Regions from separate parts of the Aerococcus sp. Group 2 genome, predicted to be linked through region 3. Evidence: predicted binding sites of a transcription regulator. Region 3 holds the regulator's gene; each other region holds the start of a gene.
What was found. The regulator Rex, encoded in region 3, represses fermentation and respiration genes when NADH is low (regulators of the CRP and FNR family bind a similar motif). The targets are predictions, from matches to a motif close to TTGTGAANTANTTCACAA.
Positions count from the first base shown of each region.

Region 1 (4,217 bases), 240 kb from region 3:
ATTGAACGAGGCCAGTGATATCATTATCATGGCAGCGGCTGTTTCTGACTACCGGGTCGAGACGCCTAGCACCGAGAAGATCAAGAAAAATAAGGAAACTGACCAGGACCACTTACAAATTAGCCTGGTAGAAAATCCTGATATTCTCAAGAGTCTTTCCCAGGATGGCACCTTCTTGGTTGGCTTTGCAGCGGAAACCAACCATGTGCTTAATTATGCGAAGAAGAAATTAGCCGCCAAGGGCATCGATATGATTGTGGCTAATGACGTGAGTCAACAAGCCATCGGTTTCTCTAGCGAAGATAATGCCGTTACCATCATTAGTCAAAAGGGGGCAAGATCCTTGCCTCAAGCCGATAAAATGATGATTGCTGGAGGAATCTTTGCCCAAATTGCCCAAGAATTGAATGCATAAGAAAAAGGACTTAGCTCCAAGCCAATTTAATGGCTGGATCAGCTAGGTCCTTTTTTTCTTGGTCAAGGATTAAAACTCATCACCTAAAAGATAGGTGTGTTCGCCCAAGGAATATGGATCGGTTTTATTAATTCGCTCGTAGTAGAGGTGACCGTCAAGGTGGTCGATTTCATGTTGCAAGACGATGGCAGGATAGCCTTTGAAACGTTTCTTAAAGTGATTGCCTTCCAGGTCATCGTAAGTAATAGTGATGCGAGCGTAGCGGGGCACATAACCGGACACATCGTCATCGACTGAGAGGCAGCCTTCGCCCTCTCTGAGGCAAACTTTTTCTACGGAATGACTAATGATCTTTGGATTGACCATAACCCCTTCTAAAATAATCTCTTCATCGGAATCAGGATCTTCGATATTAGGAACCAAAAGGGCGATCATCTTTTCGCCGATACCTACTTGAGGGGCAGCGAGGCCTACACCAGCGCGGAGACCAAGTTCAGGGCCCTTTTCCTCATCTTGACTATTATACAGGTATTCCATCATATCATGAGCGGCTTGTTTTTGCGCTTCATTTAAGGGAAAAGTGATGGTGTCTGCTTCACGGTGTAAAACTGGATTACCATCACGGGTTATGTCATCCATTAAGTACATACAGCTTATCCTCCATTAACTATCTTATATTTTAATTCATTTTCTCAAATTACAGCAAATAAGTCAAAAGGATCTCGCCGTTTTTTAAGGCCATAAATCATCGAATCAGAACAATAAATGTATCGCTTAATTAATAAAAATTTCACAAGGTAAGCGCTTTCCTTGCTAAACTGTAACAGTATTATAACAGTTGTAAACACCTGTATTATTTTGGAAAATGGCTTTATATAAGTACTTTAGCCAGACTTTTAGGAAATCACTCACTACGCACATGTTAACGTTTACACAAATAAAGCAACTGTTCTAATATAGAAAGTTAGGATTTGACCTCAATTGTTTGAATTCGCTTCCTTTCCATGATAAATTAGTGAAGTGAAGGGTGAATAAGCCAATGCCAAGGCATGGCAAAATATTTTCTTTACAGAAAGGAATGTGTACAGATGGCAAAACAACCAGTAGATTATCAAGCACAACTTGCTGGTATTGACGAACAGTTCCAAATGGTTCGTATACTAGACGAGGAAGGGAAAGTCGTTAACCCTGACATTATGCCAGATTTAACTGACGACCAACTTGTAGAAATAATGAAACGGATGGTCTTTTCAAGAACCTTACACGAACGCTCAATGGCACTTGCTCGCCAAGGACGTTTAGGCTTCTATGCGCCAACTTATGGACAAGAAGCTTCACAAATGGCTAGCTCTTATGCCTTTGAACAAGATGACTGGCTATTCCCAGGTTACCGTGATATTCCACAATTAGTGGCTAAGGGATTACCAGTAGATAAGGCTTTCCATTGGTCTCGTGGACACGTTGAAGGAAATGATTATCCAGAAGACTTCCATGCAATGCCTCCACAAATTATTATTGGGGCCCAACTTATCCAAGGTATGGGTAATGCTGTTGGTCAAAAATTAAATGGTTCTAAGAATGTCACTTACACCTACACTGGTGACGGTGGTTCAAGTCAAGGGGACTCATATGAAGCTTGGAACTATGCTGGTCGCTATAAAGCACCAATTGTTTTCTTCATTCAAAACAATGGTTTTGCGATTTCCACCCCACGTCAAAAACAATCAGCGGCTAAATCCTTAGCACAAAAAGCCGTTGCAGCTGGTATGCCAGGTGTTCAAGTGGATGGTAACGATGCCTTAGCAGTTTATGCGGTAGCTAAACAAGCACGTGAATGGGCTGCAGCAGGTAACGGACCAGTCTTAATTGAAACCATTACCAACCGCCTCGGTGCTCACTCCACTTCCGGTGACGATCCTAAGATTTATCGTACCGATGAAGATATCCAAAGCTGGACCAGTCGTGAACCACTTATTCGTTTCCGTGCATACCTAGAAGAAAAAGGTCTCTGGGACGAACAAACTGAAAGCGACTATGTCGAAAGCGTTAAAGAAGAAGTTCAAGCAGCCATCAAGAAAGCTGAAGCTGCACCTAAGCAAAAAGTTTCTGACTTCTTGAAGAATATGTTTGAAGAACCAGGACAAAATATTAAAGAACAAATTGAAAAATATGAAGCGAAGGAGAGTGAATAAGGATGGCCAAGAGAACTGGAAAAACAATGGTAGAAGCCATCACTGCAACGTTAGACCAAGAAATGGCTCGTGACGATAAAATTTTACTTTTCGGTGAAGACGTAGGTAAAAACGGTGGTGTGTTCCGTGCTTCTAAAGGTTTATATGATAAATATGGTGAAGACCGTGTAAGTGATACGCCTCTATCTGAATCTGGTATTGGTGGTATGGCAATCGGACTTTGTCTCCAAGGTTTCCGTCCTATCATGGAAATCCAATTCTTCGCTTTCGTATTTGAAGTGATGGACTCCTTAGCTGGACAAATGTCACGTTACCGCTTCCGTTATGGAGCAACCCGTAACTTCCCAATTACCGTTCGTTCACCATTTGGTGGTGGGGTTCACACACCTGAAATGCACGCGGACTCAGTAGAAGGTCTCTTTGTCCAAACCCCAGGGATGAAAGTGGTTGTGCCATCAAGTCCTTATGAAGCTAAAGGTTTACTTGCTTCAGCAATTCGTGACAATGACCCAGTCTTATTCCTTGAACACATGAAGTTATACCGTTCATTCCGTGAAGAAGTTCCTGAAGAAGAATATACCATTCCTCTAGGTGTAGCCAATGTGGCTCGTGAAGGCTCTGACGTTACTGTGATCGCTTATGGTTACATGGTACGTGAAGCGCTTAAGGCTGCGGAAGAATTAGAAAAAGAAAATATTTCTGTTGAAGTCATTGACTTACGGACGATTTCACCAGTTGACTATGAAACCATTGGTAAATCTGTTGAAAAAACCGGCCGTGTTGTCATGGTACAAGAAGCTCAACGTGAAGCTGGTGCAGGTAACAATGTGATCGCTGAAATTTCTCAACGTTTCATTCTTTCTCTAGAATCACCAATTGAATTCGTATCAGCTCCTGATACAGTTTACCCATTTGGTTTAGCAGAAAATGACTGGTTGCCAAATGCTGATGACATCAAAGAAGCAGTTAAGAACACAGTTAATTTCTAGAAATAAGTAATCCTATTGAATCACTTAAGCTAAGAAGGGATGATGAAAAAAGATGACATATACTTTTAATATGCCAGACGTCGGTGAAGGCATGAGCGAAGGCGAAGTTGTTAGCTGGCACGTTGCTGTCGGAGACTCCGTCCAAGAAGAAGATGTTCTTGTTGAAATCCAAAATGATAAATCTGTTGAAGAAATCGCTTCACCTGTAAGCGGTAAAATTGAAAAATTATACGTTGAAGAAGGTGACGTAGCTATCGTTGGGGAACCTTTGATTGACTTCTCAGGGGAAGGTTTACCAGAAAGTGATAATACAGCCTCTGAAGCTCCAGCTAATGAAGAAGCCTCAGCTCCTTCAGCTAACGCAAGCACCGGCTATTACCAATTCCGCCTACCAGATGTTGGTGAAGGAATGGCCGAAGGTGAGATCGCTGAATGGTTAGTCAGTGAAGGCGACGAAGTCACTGAAGATACTGCGGTTGTTGAAATTCAAAATGACAAATCCGTAGAAGAAGTTTACGCGCCAGTTGCTGGTACCATTAAGAACATCATTGTGCCTGCCGGTGAAGTAGCCAATGTGGGTGATGTTCTTGCTGAAATCGACTCACCAGAACATAACAGCGA
Region 1 covers NZ_CAJHPA010000002.1:111,343-115,559, reverse strand. Annotated here, with positions in the region: gene coaBC (bifunctional phosphopantothenoylcysteine decarboxylase/phosphopantothenate--cysteine ligase CoaBC) at 1-415, shown strand, start outside; gene def (peptide deformylase) at 485-1,063, opposite strand; gene pdhA (pyruvate dehydrogenase (acetyl-transferring) E1 component subunit alpha) at 1,504-2,607, shown strand; gene JFU01_RS02875 (alpha-ketoacid dehydrogenase subunit beta) at 2,610-3,596, shown strand; gene JFU01_RS02870 (dihydrolipoyllysine-residue acetyltransferase) at 3,649-4,217, shown strand, end outside.
Region 1: pdhA (pyruvate dehydrogenase (acetyl-transferring) E1 component subunit alpha) is a predicted target of Rex. The motif match lies at 1,335-1,352, and genes of this name have one in related genera.

Region 2 (4,217 bases), on a different contig from region 3:
AGCGGCTCAACCAGGAAAGAGGGCTGACCATCATGATCTCTAGCCATATTCTCAGTGAGCTGGCTAAGATGATTGATAAGATCGGCATCATCCACCAGGGGAGTCTGGTTAAAGAAGTGAGTAGGCAAGAACTAGAAAAAGAAAATCGCAATAAATTAGTCTTAAGGAGTCATGATCTCAAAACCGTCCTAGCCTACTTGGAAGAAAATCTTGACCTTAAGGACTTCTTAGTCGTCGATGACCACACCCTTTATATTTATGAATACTTAGATCAAGCCGAAAAAATCCCCCATAGCCTCATACGCGCAGGAATACTATTTGAAAGCTTCGCCTACTCGGAAAATTCCTTGGAAGACTACTATATGCAATTGACTGGGGGTGGGAATGATGCTTAATTTTATCCGTTTTGACCTGAGGAAAATGCTTAAAAGTCCCGCTCTCTATGTGATTATTTGCTTGATGTTTCTTATAGGGGGCATTGGCTACCATGCCACCCAACACTACGGCTATGGGCAAGACTACCAAGTCTATAAGCAAAAGCAAGACCAAGACCAGGCAAACTATGAGAAGAAAGCCACCAAGCCAGCTGATGAGCAGGCAGGGATTGAATTTGAACCTGTGCCTAGTCCGACTTTGGATGAGGAGGCCTATCAAGTTTTTCACCAGGAAGCCTATGCTAATTTTAAAGTGGATCGCGCCGCTTGGTCCTTCATGATGAACATGGGTAAGTTTTCCTGGATATTCTTTGTCCTCTTCTTAGGAATAGACTTCTCTTCGGGCTACTTGAAGAACCTCCTGCCCCTAGAAAATGCGCGCAGGTCTTGGCTGTTTGCCAAATTTGGCCTAGCTTTAATTTATGGACTACTTTCCTTACTATTGGGGCTAGTTTTTGGGGTGATAACGCATTATCTCTCAGGTCAAGCCTTTACCGACTTAGATTTCCTTACATTAGGTAAACACTTTCTCCTCATTGAATGTCTTTTGCTGATGATTATGGCGATCTGTTCTTCAATCACGCTCCTCAGTCAAAGTCGGACTGTGAGCGTATTGATTGGGGCCCTGATATCCGTGGGAATGCTGTCCTCTTTAATCGCTTTTATCGGTGAATGGCTCCAGCTCCCATTAGCTAAGTGGCTTTTCTTTATCCGCTATGAAGGCATAGAATTTAGCCAAAGTGGCCAGTTCTTAGAACTTCTGGCCTTAGCCCTCAGTCAGATTATTTTAGTCACTTTACTTAATTATCACCGTATTGAAAAAATGGATTTTCACTTTGACCATTGATGCTTGTTTTAAAGCTCTGCGTTCTTTCTATTTTACTTCTAGAAAGGCCAGAGCTTTTTGCTTATACTGAATAAAAATGAAAAGGGTGAGTCTGGTGCTTTATTTGATTATCGCTTTAGCAATTATTATTGGTCTCTTGTTAATGCTCTATCTTAGCCAAAAGGAAGTTGTCTATCTCAGTCAACAATTAGAGGAGATTAATCAACGGGAGACTAATCAACTGATTAGACAGCGACTCTATAGCCCCGCCTTTGACCAACTTACGAAAAATATTAATGCCAGCCTGACCAAGGAACGTACATTACGGTTGGCTTTAGAGAAGAAAGACCGTCTGCAACAAGAGCTTTTGTTGAATCTTTCACACGACGTCCGTACCCCACTGACTTCCATAAAGGGGTACCTCCAACTCTTGGATGAATCCGATTCAGAAACTGAGCGCAAGCATTACCTGGCCAATTTATCTGAACGTTTAGACCGCTTGACCCTACTACTGGACCAGCTCTTTACTTATATGAAAATTGAAGACGATGACTATCCATTAGCCCTAGAGACAATCGATTTGAAGGAAAACCTAGTCAACCATTTTCTAGCCTATTACAATAGTTTTCAAGATAAGGGGATGGACTTGGACTTTTCCTTGCCAGATCAAGCCCTCTATATTCAGGGAGACAGTCATCTCTTACAACGGATATTTGAGAATTTAATCAAGAATGTCCTTGTTCATGGTGATAAAAAAGTTGAGATCAGCTTGGATGAAAAAGGTTTCTTGGTAATTAAAAATGACTTAACGCATCTCTTATCTCGTTCAGTATCAGACCTCTTCCAACGTTTTCAGCAAGGACAGAGCTATCGTCAGTCGGGAGCTTCTGGCTTAGGTCTTAATATTGTTCAATCCGCTGCCAAGAAGATGGGGATAAAGATGGCAGGGGATGTTCAAGAAGAGCAATTTATCATAAGTTTAGATTTTTCTGAGATTCTGTTTGAAGCAGAGAGTGAAAGTGACGGCCGCTAGTGTTCGTCACTTTTTATATTTGTGCTTTATTAATGGAAATCTTTCTTTAAGAAGAAATTCTGTTATTTTCTTCACAAGAATAGTATACTTAGAATGTAAATGTAAGCGTATTCTTACGCGGATTTTTAAATAAGCGACAAAGGAAGGAGATCGAAGATGTTAGTGAATGAACAAACGACCTACGCAGCGGAATATGATGTGGTTGTCCTCGGCTTTGGTGGAGCAGGAGCGACAGCGGCTCGTTTTGCTAGTGACGGGGGAGCTAAGGTGCTCTTAGTCGATTCCGCTCCTAATGGCCATGAAGGGGGCAACACTCGCTATTGTGCCCAATTGATTGGTTCAGCTGATGATAAGGAAGCCATGCACAAATATTATGATGAACTGATGGCGGGTATGGATTTAGACGAAGAAGTAAAATCAACCTATATTGATGGCTTGGTTAATATGGAAGACTACGTTCGTGATTATTTAGAAGTTGAACCTTATAGTATCAAAGACCATTTTGATAAGTTTCCACTCGAATCAGCAGTTTATGAATATCCAGAATTTGAAGGTGTAGAAACTTATAACTTCCTTACCGTTCATGAGGGGATCTTTGACGCTGCCTTGTGGAAGGTTTTGCGGCAAAAGGTAGTAGATCGGGCCGATTCCATCGATGTTTGGTTCGAATCACCCGCTCAACACCTCCTCCAAGATCCTGATACTCGAGCAATTCTTGGGGTACAAGTCGAACGCCAGGGTCAAACCATTAATATCGCAGCTAAAAATGGGGTTGTCTTAGCTGTAGGTGGTTTTGAAAACAACCCGCAAATGGTTAAAGACTATCTCAATGAAAGTCGTCTGGCTCCCTTAGGTGGACTATATAACCAAGGCCATGGGGTAACTATGGCACTTGAAGTCGGGGCTGACCTCTGGCATATGGCTAACTATGAATCCTTGGGCATGTATCACGGCACTGCCTTTGATGTCCCAGCTGGAGAAAGGGCCACCTTACATGCTTTTGGTACCCAACCTTTGACCCACGGCAGTATCCTAGTCATTGGGGACGACGGAACGCGTTATTTCAAGGAAGATGAAGCAAACCGCCATGGTCATATCTATAATCATGGAATTTGGCGGGTCCCTCAAGGACAAGCCAAACCATATATTATCTTTGACCATAAGAAGTATGAAGAACTTACCCAAACGGATGGCCTTTTTGTCGATTATGCCAAAGCAGCAGTCAAGGCCGATAGCCTAGTTGAATTAGCTCAGAAATTAGATCTTGATAGTGAAATTTTGGAAGCTACAATTGCGGACTTTAATCATTTTGCTGAAATAGGCAAGGACTACACTTATGGTCGGTCAGCAGATACTATGACGGTTTTTGATGCGGAAGGTCCTTATTACGCTATTCCGATCGTACAAACTATGTTAAATACCCAAGGGGGACCACGTCGGAACTCTAAAGCGGAAATTTTAGATAGTCATGGCCAAGTCATTCCTAATCTTTACGGTGCTGGTGAACTGGGTGGGATTACTCCGGGCATGTACCAAGGGGGAATGAATATCGCTGAATGTCTGATTTTTGGTAAGATTGCAGGTGAAAACGCCGCTCAAGAAAAAGACCAACCAAAACCTGAGTTAAAAGGGGCAGGAGAAACGCAGAGCGCTAACCTCCAAAGTGACTTAGACAAAGGAACTGCCACTAAAGACCTCCAATTAAAAGATAATCAATACCTGGGGACTAGTCATTCAGGAATGGGAGATGAACTGAATGTGCTGGTGACTCTTGAAGGGGATAAGTTAAGAGAAATCACTGTCCTTAATCACAATGAAAGTGAACAACAAGGTCACGAAGTATTTTCAGAACTGCCTCAAGCCATGATTGCCGCTAATTCAACTGATGCTGATGGCATTTCTGGCGCTACCTTAAGTTCCAATG
Region 2 covers NZ_CAJHPA010000001.1:36,051-40,267, forward strand. Annotated here, with positions in the region: gene JFU01_RS00210 (ATP-binding cassette domain-containing protein) at 1-395, shown strand, start outside; gene JFU01_RS00215 (hypothetical protein) at 385-1,281, shown strand; gene JFU01_RS00220 (sensor histidine kinase) at 1,376-2,293, shown strand; gene JFU01_RS00225 (FAD-binding protein) at 2,450-4,217, shown strand, end outside.
Region 2: JFU01_RS00225 (FAD-binding protein) is a predicted target of Rex. The motif match lies at 2,353-2,370, and genes of this name have one in related genera.

Region 3 (4,217 bases):
ATTTGTTCTAATAATGGAAGGATATCTTGAATATTAGAAATCTTCTTATCAGTGAGAAGGATGTAAGGATCATCGAGAACAGCTTCCATCTTATCATTGTCGGTTACAAAGTATTGGGATAAGTAACCGCGGTCAAATTGCATCCCTTCAACAACATCTAAGGCAGTGTCCATGGATTGTGATTCTTCAATGGTAATAACACCATCTTGGCCTACTTTTTCCATAGCGTCAGCAATTAATTGACCTACTTCTTGGTCGCCGGAAGAAATTGCCGCAACGTTAGCAATGGATTCTTTAGCATTCACTGGAACAGAAATTTCTTTCAAGGCTTCTACTGCCTTGCGGATAGCTTGATCCATCCCACGACGAATGCCCACAGGATTTGCCCCTGCTGTCACGTTTTTGAAACCTTCATGGACGAGGGCTTGAGTTAGGATGGTAGCGGTAGTTGTCCCGTCACCAGCAACATCATTGGTCTTAGAAGCGACTTCAGAAACTAATTTAGCTCCCATATTTTCAAAGTGATCTTCTAATTCAATGTCTTTAGCAATGGTCACCCCGTCATTGGTGATTAATGGAGACCCGTAGCTACGTTCTAGGACAACGTTACGTCCCTTAGGTCCTAAGGTCACTTTCACGGTATTAGCTAATTTATCAATACCTTCTACTAAAGATTGTCTTGCATCACTTGAATATTTAATATCTTTGGCCATTCTATCTATCTCCTATTCTAAATCTAAGCATGATCGAGAATTCAATGTTTTTTGTTGATTGTCGAAGTTCAGTCAATGATTATTCAACTACAGCAGTTAAATCTTTTTCTTTAATGATGAGGTAATCTTCCCCTTCATAGCGGATTTCGCTTACTGCATATTTTTCAAAAATAACTTGGTCGCCCACTTTAACTTGAGGGGTGTAGTCATCAGTAGCATCAGCAACGGCTACCACTTGACCTACTTGAGGTTTTTCTTTAGCAGCAGATGGTAAAACGATGCCAGAAGCGGTTTTTTCTTCCTCTTCTTGGACTTGAATAATCACACGTTCATTTAACGGCTTTAACATTTAAAATATCCCTCCAAATTTCACATACTAATTAATAACACTTTTAACGATTTGTTAGCACTCATCATCTCCGACTGCTAACTTACAATGTTTATAGTAAAACATTTCCAGATATAAATCAAGTAATTCGTTGACTTTTTTTGACCTTTTTTCTTTTTATCACTTTAAAAGTATAAAATATCATTTAAAAAGTATATTATGCTTGAAACCAGAAAATATAACGCTAGATTAAACTCTTTATTCTTTGATTTTTACTATTGATGACAAGAAAAAAGCCCTCACTTGAAGAGAGCTTTACTAAGCGACTGGCATAAGTTAGACCTGATCATTCTGTCAGGTTTCTGCTAACTTCTGCTAGTTCTACTAATTTTTCTTTTTATTGTTGCCATTTCGATTACCAATATAGTAAATCAAGGTTTGCAGCTCATTGGCTAAATCGACGTTTTGGACATGAATATCTTCAGGAACATCTAAAACCACCGGCGTAAAGTTCAAGATGCCTTGAATACCGGCTTCACCTAATTCACTCACGGTATCTTGGGCGACCTTTTCCGGAACGGTCATAATAGCAATCAGAATTTCCATTTCTTGAATCCGTTCCTTTAATTCACTCATGGGGTAAACCGGTACCCCACTATGGACGGTTCCTACAATCTCAGGATTAATATCAAAGGCCGCCCCAATCCGGATATTATTGGTCCGTTTAAAGTTATAATTTAATAAGGCGTTCCCTAAATTACCGACCCCGATCAAAGCCACTGTGGTGAGGCGGTCTTGGTAGAGTTGGCGACTAAAGAAGTCCAATAGAGCTTCAACATCATAGCCATAACCACGCTTCCCTAGGGCACCAAAATGTGAGAAATCCCGACGAATAGTGGCGCTGTCCACTTTGATCGCCTCACTGAGTTCACTGGAAGAAATCCGTGTCTTACCCATATTCTTAAAATTATGCAAGTAACGGTAATAAAGCGGTAACCGCCTAGCCGTTGCACGTGGAATTTCCTTCATGTTTCCACTCCTTTTCACAAGATATCAAATACATTTTATCACCTAAATCATAAAATGGAAAGAACTTTGTGAAAAATCACATAAATCTTTTTGGCTAATTTTCATTAATTTTAAAACTTTGTGAATAATTCCGCCCCTTTCTAAGGGAAAGTTCACAAAGCCAAAAAATATCTATCGATAAAATATGATACACTAGTGAAGACAATAATAAACGATTTAGGAGGAAAGGATCCAATGATTGTATTACAAGGATCAAAACTCATGCGACGTTTTGGCTCCGATATTCTTTTCCAAGATGTCCAAATGACCATCCAAGATAATAGTCGTACTGCCCTAGTCGGTAGAAACGGTACCGGCAAATCCACCCTACTCAAAATGTTGGCAGGGATTGAAGAGCCTGACCAAGGGCAAGTCACTCGGGCTAAGGGCAAGACCATTGCCTACATGGACCAACATGCCGCCATTGAAAACAGTCAACGGACAATTTATGAAGAAATGCGGTCGGTTTTTAAAGAATCCATCGCCCTCATCCACCATGCCGAGCAAGCCGCTCAAGACTTGGCCGATGCCCAGGATGAAGCAAGCTACCAAGAGGCCCTCAAACGCTATGATCAATTACAAGAAGAAGTCAACCAAAGCAATGCTTACGGTTATGATTCCGAGATTCGCATGGTCCTCCACGGCTTTCAATTTCCCGAATCAGATTACGACAAACCTATCAATCAATTATCTGGTGGTCAACGAACGCGACTAGCCCTGGCCAAGGTCCTCCTTGAAAAGCGCGATATTCTCATCCTCGACGAACCCACCAACCACTTAGACATTGAAACCCTAACCTGGCTAGAAAATTACCTACCTTCCTATCCTGGAGCCCTTTTGATCGTCAGCCACGACCGTTATTTCTTAGACCATGTCACCAATGAAACCTATGAAATGACTGGACACAGTATGGAATATTATAAGGGGAATTATTCCTTCTACCTCAAAGAAAAGGCTGTTCGCCTAGAAAGCTGGCAAAAGGCCTATGATAAACAACAAAAGAAAATCGCCAAGTTAGAAGACTATGTGGCTCGTAACCTGGTCCGGGCTTCAACCACCAAGATGGCCCAGAGTCGGCGTAAGCAACTCGAAAAGATGCCCAAAATCGAAAAGCCTAAGCAAGACGAAAAAAGTCCCCACATTCAATTTCTAACCGACAAGTCTAGTGGCAATGTGGTCCTTACTGCCGACCACTTAGGCATTGGTTACGATGATCACTTACTTTCCTATCCGATTGAACTGGATGTTAGAAAGCAACAAGCTATCGCAGTAGTGGGGCCCAACGGCGTGGGTAAATCTACCCTCTTAAAAACCATTATCCAAGAAATTCCCGCCATCAAAGGGGAAATTCACTATGGCGCCAACGTGACTATTGGCTACTATGACCAAGAATTAGCCAAACTCCACAGCAATAAGGATGTCCTCCACGAACTTTGGGATGACCATCCGACCATTAACGAGGAAAACATTCGTACCATCCTGGGGTCTTTTCTCTTTTCCGGACAAGACGTGGAAAAATCTGTTGCCATGCTGAGTGGAGGGGAGAAGGCCCGGCTTGCCCTCGCCAAACTCTCCTTTAACCATGATAATTTCTTGGTATTGGACGAACCAACTAACCACTTAGATATCGATTCTAAGGAAATTCTCGAAAATGCCCTGATTGCCTATGATGGAACCTTGCTCTTTGTCAGCCACGACCGCTACTTTATCAATCGAATTGCCACCCAAGTGCTTGAAATCAGTCCGGAGGGTTCCACTCTCTACCTGGGCGATTATGATTATTATCTCAATAAAAAAGCCGAGCAGGAAGCGCGGCTAGAAGAAGAAAACAAAGAAAATCAAGACAGTCTTACTGAAGAAAAGCCAGCACCCAGCCAGTCCGCCCAAGCCTATCAAAATCGTAAGGAACGCCAAAAAGAAGAAAGAAAACTCCAACGACAAAGCGAAAAAATTGAAGCAAGTATTGAAGGCTTAGATGAAGAAATAGCAGAGATCCAAGAAAAAATGACTGATCCTGATATTTTACAAAATTACTATGAATTAAACCAACTCGACCAATCTCTTAAAGATAAACAAGCCCAACAAGAAGAACTCTTTAAGGAATGGGA
Region 3 covers NZ_CAJHPA010000002.1:346,559-350,775, forward strand. Annotated here, with positions in the region: gene groL (chaperonin GroEL) at 1-713, opposite strand, end outside; gene JFU01_RS03910 (co-chaperone GroES) at 793-1,062, opposite strand; gene JFU01_RS03915 (redox-sensing transcriptional repressor Rex) at 1,426-2,070, opposite strand; gene JFU01_RS03920 (ABC-F family ATP-binding cassette domain-containing protein) at 2,305-4,217, shown strand, end outside.

Region 4 (4,217 bases), on a different contig from region 3:
CGAAGTAAACCCGAGGGACTTTAAACCATTGCATGTTATTTTGCCGCTCCCCTACTCGTTTAATATTAATCAAATCTAAAGGTCCCACGTTACCAGCTACAGAGTTATGTCCATAAGACCCACAGCCTAGGGTTAAGGAAGGAATGAAGTAGTTATAAACATCCCCAATTCCCCCAAAGGTTGACGGCGCATTGACAATGACCCGGGCCACTTTCACCCGTTTGGCGTATTCGATTTCTAAGTCATGGTTATTGGTATGGATGGCGGCGGAGTGACCTAGACCATTAAACTCGACCATGGCTTCAGCTTTGGCCATCCCATCTTCGGTCGTCTCAGCTTTTAAGATGGCTAGGACAGGGGATAATTTTTCTCGGGTAAGGGGTTGAGCAGGCCCCACTTCAGGAACTTCTGCTGCTAGGATGACGGTTTCTTCTGGCACTTCAAAGCCAGCTTCTTTAGCAATCCAAACCGCTGATTTCCCGACAATATCGGCATTGAGTTTGGCTTGGTCAACCGCCTCACTATTGGCTTTAGCCCCAAAGCAGAATTCTTCTAAGAGGGCTTTTTCCTTTTGGTTGACAAAGTAAACATGGTAGGACTTCATTTCTTTAATGAAGTCGGGGTAGATTTCTTTGTCAACAATAGCAGCTTGTTCTGAAGCACAAACCATCCCATTATCGAAGGCCTTACTCATGACAATATCATTCACGGCTTGCTTGAGGTTGGCCGTTTTTTCAACATAGGCAGGCACATTCCCTGGTCCCACACCCAAAGCAGGTTTCCCACAAGAATAAGCAGCTTTAACCATGGCAGATCCCCCAGTGGCTAAAATAGTAGCGACATCAGGGTGGTTCATCAGTAAATTGGTGGCTTCCATCGAGGCATGTTTTGGATCGATCCATTGGATACAGTTTTCAGGTGCCCCTGCCGCAATCGCTGCGTCCCGCACCACCTTGGCCGCATGGATGGAAGATTCCAGCGCTTGAGGGTGGAAGGAGAAGACAATTGGATTACGGGTCTTCAAGGAAATCAAGGACTTAAAGATTGCTGTCGATGTTGGGTTGGTAGTAGGGACAATCCCACAAATTACCCCGACCGGTTCAGCAATATAGGTCAATCCCTTGGCCTCATCACGATCAATAATACCTACTGTTTTTAAGTGGCGCATATGATTGGTCACATGTTCACAGGCAAATAAGTTCTTGGTTGCCTTATCTTCAAACACACCCCGTCCAGTATCTTCAACGGCATGTTTCGCTAAGACCCCATGTTGGTCTAAGGCAGCAATCGATGCCTTGGTGACAATATGATCGATTTGTTCTTGGTCTAAAGCCATAAAATCATCTAAGGCCTGTTTAGCCTTAGCCACTGTCTCATCGATAAATTGTGGAATATCTACTTTTTGTTCTTTTCCTTTAGCCATTGTTCTTCCTAACCTTTCCTTTGATTTTTAATGACTTTCATCTTTATGGCTATTATGTTAAGTTATTCACAAACAAAAAGCAAGTTATTTTTTGTTTTTCTTTTTAGCTATAACCGCTTACAATCACTGAAGTATTAGTAATTTAACCTTGTAATCGCTTACAACTTTCGAAATAATATTTTTATATTTTAATTAAAAAGAGAAAATATGTGTTTATTTTCACAATATCAGAAGAAATATGCTCTATGCTAAAAACAGTTTCCCCACTTTTCCCAAATATAGAAAAAAGGCCATGACAAGCTATCATGACCCTTATCGGTGTACAGATACTCTTCCCCTAGCAGGTCTAGCCTCGTGGAAGGGTTGAAAGACTAGGAACTATTTGCTAAGGGAAGTTAAGGCAATTAATCGTCACTGGGGTAATAAGTCAAGAGGCCAAAGCCATGGTTCAAGGGGCCACTCCCCTGACCTAGATCTAATTGGTCTTTAAGGGCCAGGCTGAGATAGGTCTTAGCCCGAGCAATGGCAGTAACTAAGTCATCCCCCTTGGCTAGGTTGCTGGCAATGGCACTGGATAGCGTACAGCCGGTGCCATGGGTATTGGGGTTATCAACCCGCTCGCCCTTAAACCAGTGGACCTCGCCCTCATGGGTAACCAGGACATCATTAGCATCATTCACCCGATGGCCCCCCTTACAGAGGACAGCGACTTGGTAGGTCTGACTAATTTTCTTAGCGGCGGCTTCCATATCGGCTGCCGAATGGATGTCTTGTCCCGCTAAGACCTGGCTTTCAGGAATATTGGGAGTAATTAAGCAAGCGAGGGGGAAGACCTGGTCAGCCAAGACCTGTACGGCTTGGTCTTGGATCAAGTTGGACCCGCTCGTTGCGACCATGACTGGGTCTACTACGACATGTTTAGCCTGGTAGTTTTTAAGAGCTTTGGCAATTTCCTTCACTAAATCTACTTGGGAGACCATGCCAATCTTGACGCTAGCCGGAGGAATATCGTCAAAGACAGCTTGGAGTTGGCTAGCCAAGGCCTCGGGACTGAGGTCATAGACCCCGGTCACACCCCTAGTATTTTGGGCGGTCACTGAAGTAATGGCACTCATGCCAAAGACTCCATTAGCCTGCATGGTCTTGAGGTCCGCTTGAATACCAGCTCCCCCACTGGAATCTGAGCCGGCAATAGTCAGGACGGCTTGGAGTTTAAAAAGTTTTTCAGCAGCTTTACGGATTTCTTGAGTCGCTTGGTAGGGGTCTTCCGCCTTAAATAAAGCAGAAATCAGAGCCACCCCGGCCAACCCCTGGTCCCGTAAATTGGCCATATTATCTAAGCTAATCCCACCAATGCCTACAATGGGAATATTCACCCCTTGGGCAATAGCTCTCAGGGTAGTCAGACTAGTGCCTTGGGCATTGGCCTTAGACTGGGTCGGATAGAGGGCGCCAACTCCCAAGTAGTCTGCACCAGCCGCCTGGGCTTTTAGAGCGGCATCCAAACTCTTAGCCGAAGCCCCGATAATTTTTCCCGGGCCGAGCAGTTCTCTAGCCTGGTCGACTGGCAGGTCATCTTCTCCCACATGGAGGCCGTCAGCATCTACCGCCAGGGCCAGTTCATAGTCATCATCGATAATAAAGGGGACACCTGCTTCTTGGCAGAGGGCTTTGATTTTTTTAGTTAGATCCAGCTTCTCCTCTTGGTCTTTAAAGGGATGGTCCTTCAAACGTAACTGTAAAATCGTCGCCCCTCCTGCTAAGACCTCTTTGACTTGCTGGATTAATTCGTCATGGTCAAAGCGGTCGGGCGTAATGGCATAGACCAATAAATCATTTTTATTGAATGTCATACTTGGCTCTCCTTTCTAATTTTTTGGCCTCTAATAAGAAGACCTGGTCAATCACCCGGTTAGAATAAGTGGCATTACCCTCATAAGGCTGGAGCACTTGAGCAGCGATTTCTCCCGCCACCCCATAGCTAATCATGGCCGCTGTAGCTAGGTAAAAAGGATCCTCATCCGGATTACCGGCTAAAAAGCTAGCTAGGACGCCGCTTAACTGGCAACCTGATCCCGTATAGGAAGCCATCCAGGGGTGGCCATTTTCAATGACTGCCAGCCGCTCGCCGTCAGTCACTAAGTCAATCGGGCCTGACATGGCTAGGATAATTCCTTTTTCTTGGGCATAAGCTTTAAAGTCCGGAGCAAAATCAGCCAGATTGGCTAAGCTTACCTCGTCTCCAGGACCCAGGTCGACCCCAGATCCTTGGCTTTTTTCAAAGAGGAGGCTTCGAATTTCCGAAGCATTCCCCTTTACCGCCCTTACTAGACCCCGGTCAATCAGCTCTTGACAGAGCTTTAATTTAGACGGCATAGCTGAAACCCCCACTGGGTCTAAGACCACGGGATGGTGGTCATTTTTCGCTGTGGCGGCGAGGTCCAACAATTCCTGATTAGGTCTGGGACTAGCGGCATTCAATAGCAAGAGGTCAGCCGTCTTGACCACATCCTGACTATTAGGTAAGTTATCGGTCATCACGGGACGCCCACCACTGGCCAAAATCACATTGGCCACATCATGAATGGTGACATAATTATTTAACACTTGGATCAGCGGGGCCTTGGCCTTGACCTGCTGGCTATATTTCGCAAAGGGAATGCTTATTTTTTTAGACATTGACTCATCTCTCTTACTCTGTTTAGATTACACATTTCACCTGCAGGTCTTTTACTTCTAGACAGAAAAAAGCCCTGCAAAGTATACTCCACTCAGTGTACTTTGCAGGACTTCT
Region 4 covers NZ_CAJHPA010000008.1:5,761-9,977, forward strand. Annotated here, with positions in the region: gene adhE (bifunctional acetaldehyde-CoA/alcohol dehydrogenase) at 1-1,423, opposite strand, end outside; gene thiD (bifunctional hydroxymethylpyrimidine kinase/phosphomethylpyrimidine kinase) at 1,828-3,276, opposite strand; gene JFU01_RS08660 (hydroxyethylthiazole kinase) at 3,263-4,102, opposite strand.
Region 4: adhE (bifunctional acetaldehyde-CoA/alcohol dehydrogenase) is a predicted target of Rex. The motif match lies at 1,478-1,495, and genes of this name have one in related genera.